DNA from 3 places in the Ancylobacter sp. SL191 genome. Region 1 is predicted to be linked to each of the others. Evidence: riboswitches for the same ligand, from Rfam matches in the RefSeq annotation. Region 1 holds a riboswitch; each other region holds the start of a gene.
What was found. A riboswitch is a leader RNA that binds a small molecule or an ion and turns the genes downstream of it on or off. The one in region 1 is predicted to bind thiamine pyrophosphate.
Positions count from the first base shown of each region.

Region 2: linked by a shared signal. The riboswitch ahead of thiD (bifunctional hydroxymethylpyrimidine kinase/phosphomethylpyrimidine kinase) and the one ahead of OU996_RS20460 (ABC transporter substrate-binding protein) in region 1 are both predicted to bind thiamine pyrophosphate.
Region 3: linked by a shared signal. The riboswitch ahead of thiO (glycine oxidase ThiO) and the one ahead of OU996_RS20460 (ABC transporter substrate-binding protein) in region 1 are both predicted to bind thiamine pyrophosphate.

Region 1 is NZ_CP113056.1:4,457,525-4,460,791, forward strand. It holds gene OU996_RS20455 (winged helix-turn-helix domain-containing protein) at 1-1,038, shown strand, start outside; TPP riboswitch at 1,624-1,721, shown strand; gene OU996_RS20460 (ABC transporter substrate-binding protein) at 1,810-2,763, shown strand; gene clcA (H(+)/Cl(-) exchange transporter ClcA) at 2,904-3,267, shown strand, end outside.
Region 2 is NZ_CP113056.1:2,796,447-2,799,713, forward strand. It holds gene OU996_RS12755 (cytochrome b/b6 domain-containing protein) at 1-543, shown strand, start outside; gene OU996_RS12760 (DMT family transporter) at 654-1,580, shown strand; gene OU996_RS12765 (Lrp/AsnC ligand binding domain-containing protein) at 1,593-1,829, opposite strand; TPP riboswitch at 1,975-2,072, shown strand; gene thiD (bifunctional hydroxymethylpyrimidine kinase/phosphomethylpyrimidine kinase) at 2,124-2,942, shown strand; gene OU996_RS12775 (MFS transporter) at 3,040-3,267, shown strand, end outside.
Region 3 is NZ_CP113056.1:2,377,352-2,380,618, forward strand. It holds gene OU996_RS10710 (MHYT domain-containing protein) at 1-1,698, shown strand, start outside; TPP riboswitch at 1,768-1,887, shown strand; gene thiO (glycine oxidase ThiO) at 1,938-2,951, shown strand; gene thiS (sulfur carrier protein ThiS) at 2,929-3,126, shown strand; gene OU996_RS10725 (thiazole synthase) at 3,147-3,267, shown strand, end outside.

The DNA.
Region 1 (3,267 bases):
GTCGAGCGGGCGCATCACCACATCCTGTTCAGCCGCGCCCCCGCCTACCGGCGCGAGCATCTCACCGCGCTCCTGGAAAAGGACGGCGCGCTGTTCGAGCACTGGACGCATGACGCGGCGATCATCCCGACCGCCTTCTTCCCCTATTGGAAGCACCGCTTCGCCCAGGAGCGCGCCAGCCTCGCGGAGCGCTGGCGGAGCTGGCACGAGAACGGCTTCGAGGGCTATTTTGAGCATGTGCTGGCGCGCGTGCGCCAGGAGGGCCGGCTGATGGCCCGGCATTTCGAGACCGAGAAGCGCCCGCCCGGCGGCTGGTGGAACTGGCACCCGGAAAAGACCGCGCTGGAGTATCACTGGCGCACCGGCGCGCTTGCCATCGCCGCGCGCGAGGGCTTCCAGAAGGTCTATGACCTCACCGAGCGCGTCATCCCCGCCCATCATCGCGCCGCGGAGGTGGACGCGAGCGCCTTCATCGACTGGGCCTGTACCTCGGCGCTGGAGCGGCTGGGCTTTGCCACCCATGGCGAGATCGCCGCCTTCTGGGATCTGGTGTCACCCGAGCAGGCCAAAGCATGGGTGGAGGCCAATCGCGACCGACTGGAACCCGTGCTCATCACCTGCGCGGATGGGCGCGAGCGGGTGAGCCACGCCTTTGCCGGCGCCGGCGAGGCCTTCGCGGCCCTGCCCGCGCCACCGTCGCGGCTGCGCGTGCTCAGCCCGTTCGACCCAGCGCTGCGCGACCGCAACCGGGCGGAACGGCTGTTCGGGTTTTCCTACCGCATCGAGGTCTTCGTCCCCGCGCCCAAGCGCGTCTATGGCTACTATGTCTTCCCGCTGCTGGAAGGCGACCGGCTCATCGGCCGCATCGACATGAAGGCCGACCGCAAGGCCGGCACGCTCGATGTGCGCCGCCTCTGGCTGGAGCCCGGCATCCGCGCCAGCAAGGGCCGGCTGGACGCGCTCGACACGGAGCTCACCCGCCTCGGCACCTTCGCCGGCGTCGAGCGCACCGTCTATGCCGAGGACTGGCGGGGGTAAGGGCACCGCCCTTCCCGGCACAAGAGAGGGACGCGGCGTCACAGAAGGCCGTCATGCCCGGCCTTGAGCCGAGCATCCACGACTTCACCCTGCCGCGCCTGACAAAGTCGTGGATGGCCGGGCCAAGCCCGGCCATGACGTGGTCAGGGCGGGGGCCTTTGCCATTGCTGACTTGGAACGTGTCAGGAAGTGGTGGACCTTCCGACACCTCAGGGCCGTCATGCCCGGCCTTGGGCCGGGCATCCACGACTTTCTCCTCGACCGACGTACCCAAGTCGTGGATGGCCGGGCCAAGCCCGGCCATGACGTGGTCAGGGCGGAGACGTGGCACGCCACGGCGCGGACGGCGCTCGCCCTTCGTTCCCCGGACAAGTTGCGCGCAGCGCAACGATGATCCGGGGCCCAGCGCGAGGCTCCGCCGCAGGCGGCCATGCCTCTCGCCTGCGAAGAAGACCAAGGCCAAAGACTCTCCCGCTGGCTCCCGGCTCGCCTTCCGCTGCCGCTTCAGGCGTCCGGGACACGGGGGCACACCCGCTCCTTAGCCGGCGATTGCTCTGGCATGCCAGCTCTGCTAGCGTGGCCGCGTCCGAGGGGTGTCCCGCGGCCCGAACGGGCCAAGGGGCTGAGATGGCAACCGCCAGACCCTTTGAACCTGATCCGGGTCATGCCGGCGAAGGGACGGAACGACGGCGGGGCCGTGGTCAGTGCGACCGCCCGCGCCGGTTTCCCCCGACAGCTCATGCGCCGGATCTCCAACACGCGAGGAGATCCATGTTCACCAAAATCGCCGCCGCCGCGCTCGCGCTGGCACTCACCACCGCTCCCTTCGTCAGCGCCCCCGCGCGCGCCGCGGACAAGCTCACCGTCCTGCTCGACTGGTATGTGAACCCCGACCACGCGCCGCTGATCATCGCGCAGGAGAAGGGCTACTTCAAAGCGCACGACCTCGATGTCGACCTGATCCCGCCCTCCGACCCCTCCGCCCCGCCGCGCCTCGTCGCCGCCGGGCAGGCGGATGTCGCGGTCAGCTACCAGCCGAACATCTATCTGTCGGTGAAGGAGGGCCTGCCGCTCATCCGCTTTGGCACGCTCATTTCCACCCCGCTCACCGCGCTGGTGGCGCTGAAGGACGGGCCGATCAAGTCCATCGCCGATCTCAAGGGCAAGACCGTCGGCTATTCGGTGGCGGGGCTCGAGGACGCGCTGCTCGGCACCATGCTGGCGAGCGCCGGGCTGAAGCCCACCGACGTCACCATGATCAACGTGAACTTCGCCCTGTCCCCGGCGCTGGTCGCCGGCAAGGTGGACGCGGTGATCGGCGCCTACCGCAATTTCGAGCTCACCCAGATCAAGCTCGAGGGCAAGGAGGGCATCGCCTTCTTCCCCGAGGAGCACGGCGTGCCGGTGTTCGACGAGCTGATCTATCTCGCCCACAAGGACAAGGTCGGCGATCCCCGCCTCAAGCGCTTCCTCGCGGCGGTCGAGGAGGCGACGATCTACATCCTCAACCACCCGCAGGAGGCGTGGGGCGTGTTCGTCAAGGCCAACCCCAAGCTCGATGACGAGCTGAACCGCACCGCCTGGACCGACACGCTGCGCCGCTTCGCCCACGCGCCGGCCGCGCTGGACGAGGGCCGCTATGCCCGCTTCGGGGAGTTCATGAAGAGCCACAAGCTGATCGACAATGTGGAGCCGGTCTCCACCTACGCCACCGCGATCAAGTAGGCGGCCTCGCCATCTGATCCCGGACGCCCCCCTTCGTCATCCCGGACGGCCAAAGGCCGATCCGGGATCGTCCCCCGGCACGGGGATGACGATACCGCCCGGCAATGCTAACCCGAACGGGGTGCGCAGGACGGGACAGGATGATGGGCAACGGTTTCTATTACGGCGTGGCGATTCTGGTCGGGGCGGTGGTCGGCGTCATCGGTGCCGCCTTCCATCTCAGCGTGGAATGGCTGAGCGCCGCCTGGCCGGCCTGGCTGTCCGGCGGCATCGGGCTCACCGGCGCGCCGCTCTATCTCGCCGCCGCGCTCATCGGCGCCAGCATGACGGTCACCTCGCTGTTCCTCGTGCGCCGCTTCGCCCCGGAAGCCGGCGGCTCCGGCGTGCCGGAGATCGAGGGCGCGATGGAGGGGCTGCGCGAGGTGCGCTGGCACCGCGTGCTGCCGGTGAAGTTCTTTGGCGGCCTGCTGGCGCTGTCCTCCGGCATGGTGCTCGGGCGCGAGG
Region 2 (3,267 bases), 1.7 Mb from region 1:
CTCGTGCTGCTGGTGTTCCGCCTGCTCTGGGGCGTGGTCGGCGGCAGCACGGCGCGCTTTGCCAGCTTCGTGCGCGGGCCGCGCGCCGTGGCGGGCTATGTGCGGGGGCTGCTGCGCGGGCATCCGCCGCATTATCTCGGCCATAACCCGGTCGGCGCGCTGGTCATTCTCGGGCTGATCGGCCTTGTGGGGGCGCAGGCGCTCACCGGGCTGTTCACCACCGACGACATCATCGTCTATGGCCCGATGACGCCGGTGGTGAGCGACGAGACCATCGCGCGGGCCTCCGCCCTGCATCAGCAGATCTACCCGATCCTGCTGGGGCTCATCGGCCTGCATGTCGTCGCCAACATCGCCTATTCGCTGGTCGGCCGGGACAATCTGATCCGCGCCATGGTCACCGGCCGCAAGCCGGCGGCGGGCTTCGTGGACCGTGCGCCGGCGACGCCGGGCTCGGTGCTCGCCGCGCTCGCCTGCCTCGTTGTGGCGGGCGGAATCGTGTTCGGTGGTATCGCGCTGGCGGGCGGGAATCCCTTTCCCTAGGCGCCGGTGCGATTTGGCGCGCGAGCCGGGGCGGCCTTCACGCAAAAGTCGTCGCCCCGACCGCTCGGGGCTGCTTGCGGGCCCCGGCGGACTCGTGCTCCAAGCGCGCCATGAACGCGCTCAAGGGGATCGCGCTGCAGATCGGCGCGACCTTCCTCTTCACCATCATGTCCGCCCTGGTGCGCATCGTCTCGGCCCATGTGCCGACCGGCGAGGTGGTGTTCGCGCGCTCCTTCTTCGCGCTCATTCCGCTGCTGATCCTCCTCGCCTGGCGCCGCGAGATCGGCGCCGCCATCCGCACGGCCCACCCGCTCGGCCATATCGTGCGCGGCACGGTGGGCGTCGGCTCGATGTCGCTGGGCTTCGCCGCGCTGGCGCTGATCCCGCTGGCGGACGCCACCGCCATCGGCTTCACCGCGCCGCTGCTCACCGTTATCTTCGCGGCGATCTTCCTGCGCGAGCGGGTGCAGGCCTATCGCTGGGGCGCGGTCATGGTCGGGCTGATGGGCGTGGTCATCATGCTCTGGCCGCACATGGCGGGCGATTACGATGCGCCGGGCCACAAGATCGGCGCGCTGCTGGCGCTGCTCGCCGCCGGCTGCACCGCCGGGGCGATGATCCAGGTGCGGCGGCTGACGCAGACCGAGACCACGCCGGCCATCGTGTTCTATTTCCAGGCGCTGGCGGCGGTGGCGGGGCTCGCCACGGCCGCCTGGGGCTGGGTGGTGCCGACGCCGGGCGAGGCGGCGCTGCTGGTCAGCACCGGGCTGGTCGGCGGGGTCGGGCAGATCCTGCTCACCGAGAGCTACCGTTACGCGCCGGCCTCGGTGGTGGCGCCGTTCAGCTATTCGGCCATGCTGTGGTCGCTGCTGCTCGGCTTCATCCTGTTCGCCGAGGTGCCCCCGCTCCTGGTGCTGGCGGGCGGCACCATCGTCATCGGCGCCGGGCTGTTCGTCATCTGGCGCGAGCGCCAGCTCGGCATTGACCGGGCGAAGGAAGACGCCGCGGCAACGCCGCCGGCCGGGCCCACGCCGTAAGAAGGCCTCCGCTCAGAACGCCTTGAAGGTGATGAGGGTGCGGGTGTCCTGGATGCCGGGAATCTTCTGCACCTTCTCGTTCACGAAATGGCCGATATCGGTGCCCTCGGCGACGTAGAACTTCACCAGCAGGTCGAACTCCCCGGCGGTGGAATAGATCTCGGAGGCGATCTCGGCATCGGCGAGGGCGTTGGCGACCTCATAGGAGCGCCCGAGCTGGCATTTGATCTGCACGAAGAAGGGGACCATGGCGGCTTTCCGGCGGTTCACGCAATGGCGCCACAGGACCAGAAGCCCGCCGGGCGCGCAACCCCGCTCGATGTTGTCCCGCTTGCATGCCCCGCGTGCATCCCGCTTGCACCCGCCCGCGCCATCGCCTATCTGCCGGACACGACAAGAACCGTTGGGGTGCCCGAAGGGCTGAGAGGCGACGAGCCAACCCACGAACCTGATCCGGGTCATGCCGGCGGAGGAAACGGGTCGCGCGCGCTCCGCCAGCGGGGCGTGCGGCGCGTTTCGTCGCCCGGCAAAGGAAGCGCGAGAATGACGCCAGCAGCAGCGCCCACCACCGCCATCGCCGTGACCATTGCCGGCTCCGATTCCGGCGGCGGCGCTGGTATCCAGGCCGATCTCAAGACGTTTTCCGCGCTCGGCGTCTATGGCGCCTCGGTCATCACCGCGCTGACTGCGCAGAACACGCGCGGCGTCACCGCCATTCATGACGTGCCGCCGGATTTCCTCGCCGCGCAGATCGACGCGGTGTTCTCCGATCTCGCGGTGAACGCGGTGAAGATCGGCATGCTGTCGCGCCCCGAGGTCATCGAGGCGGTGGCGGCGGGGCTGGCGCGGCATGGTCAGCAGACGGTCGTGCTCGATCCCGTCATGATCGCCGCTTCGGGCGACCGGCTGCTGGTGCCGGAGGCGATCGAGAGCCTGCGCCGCGTTTTGCTGCCGCGCGCGCTGCTCATCACCCCGAACCTGCCGGAAGCCGCCGCGCTGCTCGACGCGCCGGTGGCGACGTTGCTCAGCGAGGTGCGGGCGCAGGCGCAGACGCTGCTGGCGATGGGCCCGCGCGCCGTGCTCATCAAGGGCGGGCATGGCGAGGGGCCGGAGAGCGTCGACGTGCTGCTCGACGCCGAGGGGTTCGTGGAACTGGCGGCGCCGCGCGTGGCCACCCGCAACACCCATGGCACGGGCTGCACGCTCTCCTCTGCCATCACCGCGCATCTGGCCAAGGGCCATTCGCTGCGCGAGGCGGTGGAAGGAGCAAAAGCGTATCTCACCGCCGCCATCGGCCGGGCGGATGATCTCACTATCGGCGAGGGCCACGGGCCGGTGCATCATTTCCACGCGTGGTGGTGACGGCGCCGTGGCGACATGCGGGTAATAGCGGCGGGCTCGTAACCGTGGGGCCGGGCTGCTATCGAGGCGGCATCGCCTCTCCCCCGAGTCCCCGCGCGTGCTTGTCCTCGCCCCCCGCATCGCCATTCCCGTCGCCTATGCCGGGCTGTTCTTCGGCATCGGCGTCTACATCCCGTTCTTCCCGATCTGGTTGCAGGGGCGGGGCTTCGATGCCGGGCTGATCGCGCTGACGCTCGCCGTGCCCTTCGGCATCCGCCTGTTCACCATGCCGCTCGGCGGGCTGGTGGCGGACCGCAGCGGGCGCCCGCGCGCGACGCTGGTGGTC
Region 3 (3,267 bases), 2.1 Mb from region 1:
TTCGATAATGCCCATCTCGTCATCGCCGTCGCGGCGGTGAGCTTCACCATCTGCGCCGCCGCCCTGCTCGCCGCGATCTATGACCGGCGCTTCATGCTTCTGGCGCAGCGCGAGACCGCGATGTGGCGCGAGGGCGAGGAACGCTATCGCAACCTGTACCGCCGTACCCCGCTGCCGCTGCATTCGCTTGGTGCGGATGGGCGCATCGAGCAGGTGAGCGACCGCTGGCTCGAGCTTCTCGGCTATGCGCGCGAGGAGGTGGTTGGCCGGCCGCTGACCGATTTCATGTCGCCGGAATCGGCGCGGCAGCGCCATGAGGAGCATTGGCCGCGCCTGCTCGGCACCGGCGAACTGCGCGAGGCGGAGTACCAGCTCGTGACCAAGGAGGGCCGGCGTCTCGACTGCGTGCTCTCCGCGGTGGCCGAGCGTGATGCGCAGGGCACACTGGTCAAGACGCTGTGCGGCCTCATCGACATTACCGACCGCCGTCAGGCCGAAGAAGCGCTGCGCCAGGCGCAGAAGCTGGAGGCCGTGGGCCAGCTCACGGGCGGAATCGCGCATGATTTCAACAACTTGCTGGCGGTCATCATGGGCAATCTCGAACTGGTGCGCAAGCGCGCGCCGGACGAGCCGCGCCTGCAGACGCTGATCGACAACACGCTGCAGGCCGCCCAGCGCGGCGCGGCGCTCACCCAGCGCATGCTCGCCTTTGCCCGCCGGCAGGATCTGAAGCCCGAGCCCGTCGATGTGCCGGAACTCGTTCTCGGCATGGCCGATCTGCTGCGCCGCTCCATCGGGCCCAGCGTGCGGATCGAGACGCGCTTTCCGCTCGGCCTGCCCAAGGCGCGGGTGGACGCCAACCAGCTCGAACTGGCTCTGCTCAATCTCGCGGTGAATGCCCGCGACGCCATGCCCGAGGGCGGCGCCATCGTCATCAGCGCGCATGAGGCTGAGGTCGCCGTCACTGACGAGGGCGATGGCGCTAACGGCTTGAAGCCGGGACGTTATTTCTGCCTGTCGCTGTCGGATACCGGCTCCGGCATGGATGAGGCGACGCTGGCCCATGCCGCCGAGCCGTTCTTCACCACCAAGGGCGTCGGCAAGGGCACCGGCCTCGGCCTTGCCATGGTTCACGGCCTCGCCGCGCAATCGGGCGGCAAGCTGGCGCTGGCGAGCCGGCTGGGAGAGGGGACGACGGCGACCATCCATTTGCCGATTGTCGAGCCTGTGGCGGTGGCTTCGCCGGCGCCCGCCGCGTCGCCGGAAGCGGTGCCGCCCCTGCCGCCGCCGATCGAGCCGGAGCCGGGTGCGGTGCGGGTGCTGGTGGTCGATGACGACCCGTTGGTGCTCTCCGCCACGGCGGCGATGCTGGAAGACCTCGATTTTGCCGTCACCGAGGCCTCGTCGGGCGCGGAGGCCTTGAAAACATTGGAAAATGGCGCGGGGATCGACGTCGTTCTCACCGATCAGGCGATGCCCGGCATGACCGGTATCCAGCTTGCCGCCATCATTCTGGAGCGCTGGCCGAGCCTGCCGGTGATCCTCGGCACCGGCTATGCCGAGCTGCCGGCGGAGGCGCGCCCGGACATGGTGCGGCTCGGCAAGCCGTTCAGCCGCGACATGCTGCAGCGGGCCATTCTCGGCGCGACGCGGCCAAGGGCCGACAATGTCGTGACTTTTCCGCCCCGCAGCGCCTGAGCGCCGTGACCGCCGCTTGCATATTGTCGACGACACGACGGTGACAAGCGGCCCTTGCGTGATTATATCAGTGCCGTCCGGGGGAGCCCCGTCAGGGGGCTGAGAGGCCATCATCGCGCGGACGCGGCATGGCGACCCTTTGAACCTGATCCAGTTGAGACTGGCGGAGGGAGGCCTGCATGTCTGGCACAAACGAAAATTCAAACGGTTCCGCAACGACTTACCCGGCGCCCAATGCCATGCGCGTGCGCGTTATCGGCGGCGGTGTCGCCGGGCTGACCAGCGCCCATGCCTTTGCCCGGCGGGGGGCGCAAGTCACTCTGGTGGAACGCAAATCCGCCACGGGGCAGGGCTGTTCCTGGTATGCGGGTGGCATGCTGGCGCCCTGGTGCGAGCGCGAGAGCGCCGAGCCGATCATCGCCGAGCTCGGCTTCGAATCGCTGGCCTATTGGCGCGAGGCGGTGCCGGACGTGCCGAACGAGGGCAGCCTCGTCCTCGCCCAGCCGCGCGATCTACCTGATCTCAAACGCTTTTCCCGCCGCACCGAGGGCTTCGAGTGGGTGGATGGCGCGGCCATTGCGGCGCTGGAGCCGGACCTTGAGGGGCGTTTCGACCAGGGTCTGTTCTTCCCCACCGAGGCGCATCTGGAGCCGCGCAAGGCGCTGGCGGCGCTCACCGAGCGGCTGGTGAACGAGTATAATGTGACCATCCGCTACGAGGCCGATGGGTTCGATGTGGTGGACGATCAGGCCGATCAGGCCGATGTGATCCTCGATTGCCGGGGCCTCGGCGCGCGCGACCAGCTTGCCGACCTGCGCGGGGTGAAGGGCGAGATGCTCGTCCTCTACTCGACCGAGATTTCGCTCAAGCGCCCCGTGCGGATGCTGCACCCACGCATCCCCGTCTATATCGTGCCGCGCGGCGACGGGCATTTCATGATCGGGGCGACCTCGATCGAGAATGACGAGCGCGGGCGCGTCACCGGCCGCTCCATGCTGGAGCTTCTCGGCGCGGTCTATGCGCTGCACCCGGCTTTTGGCGAGGCGGAGATCGTCGAGATCGGCGCGGATGTGCGCCCGGCCTTTCCCGACAACATTCCGCGCCTGCGCCGGCGCGGCAACACGATCTATCTCAACGGGCTCTACCGCCATGGTTTCCTCGCCGCCCCCGCGCTCGCGCGACGCGCGGCCGACCTGGTGTTTGACGGGGCCCGTTGCCCGGAGGTGATGGATGAAGATCATCGTGAATGGTGAGCCGGCGCAGACCCTGGCGGGCACGCTGGCCGATCTCCTCAATGAGCTCGACCTCGCCGACGCCATGGTCGCGACGGCGGTGAACGGCGCGATGGTGCGCAAGGCAAAACGCGGCGAGACCGCGATCAGCGACGGCGACCGGGTGGAAATCCTCGCGCCGATGCAGGGAGGCTGAGGGAGCCTGACATGGACGCCATGACCACGAACACCCTCGCCGGTACGCTGGCCGACCCGGTGGAGTTCTACGGCACCCGGGTCGCCTCGCGCCTGCTGCTCGGCACCGCGCAGTACCCGTCCCCGGCGATCCTTGCCGAGG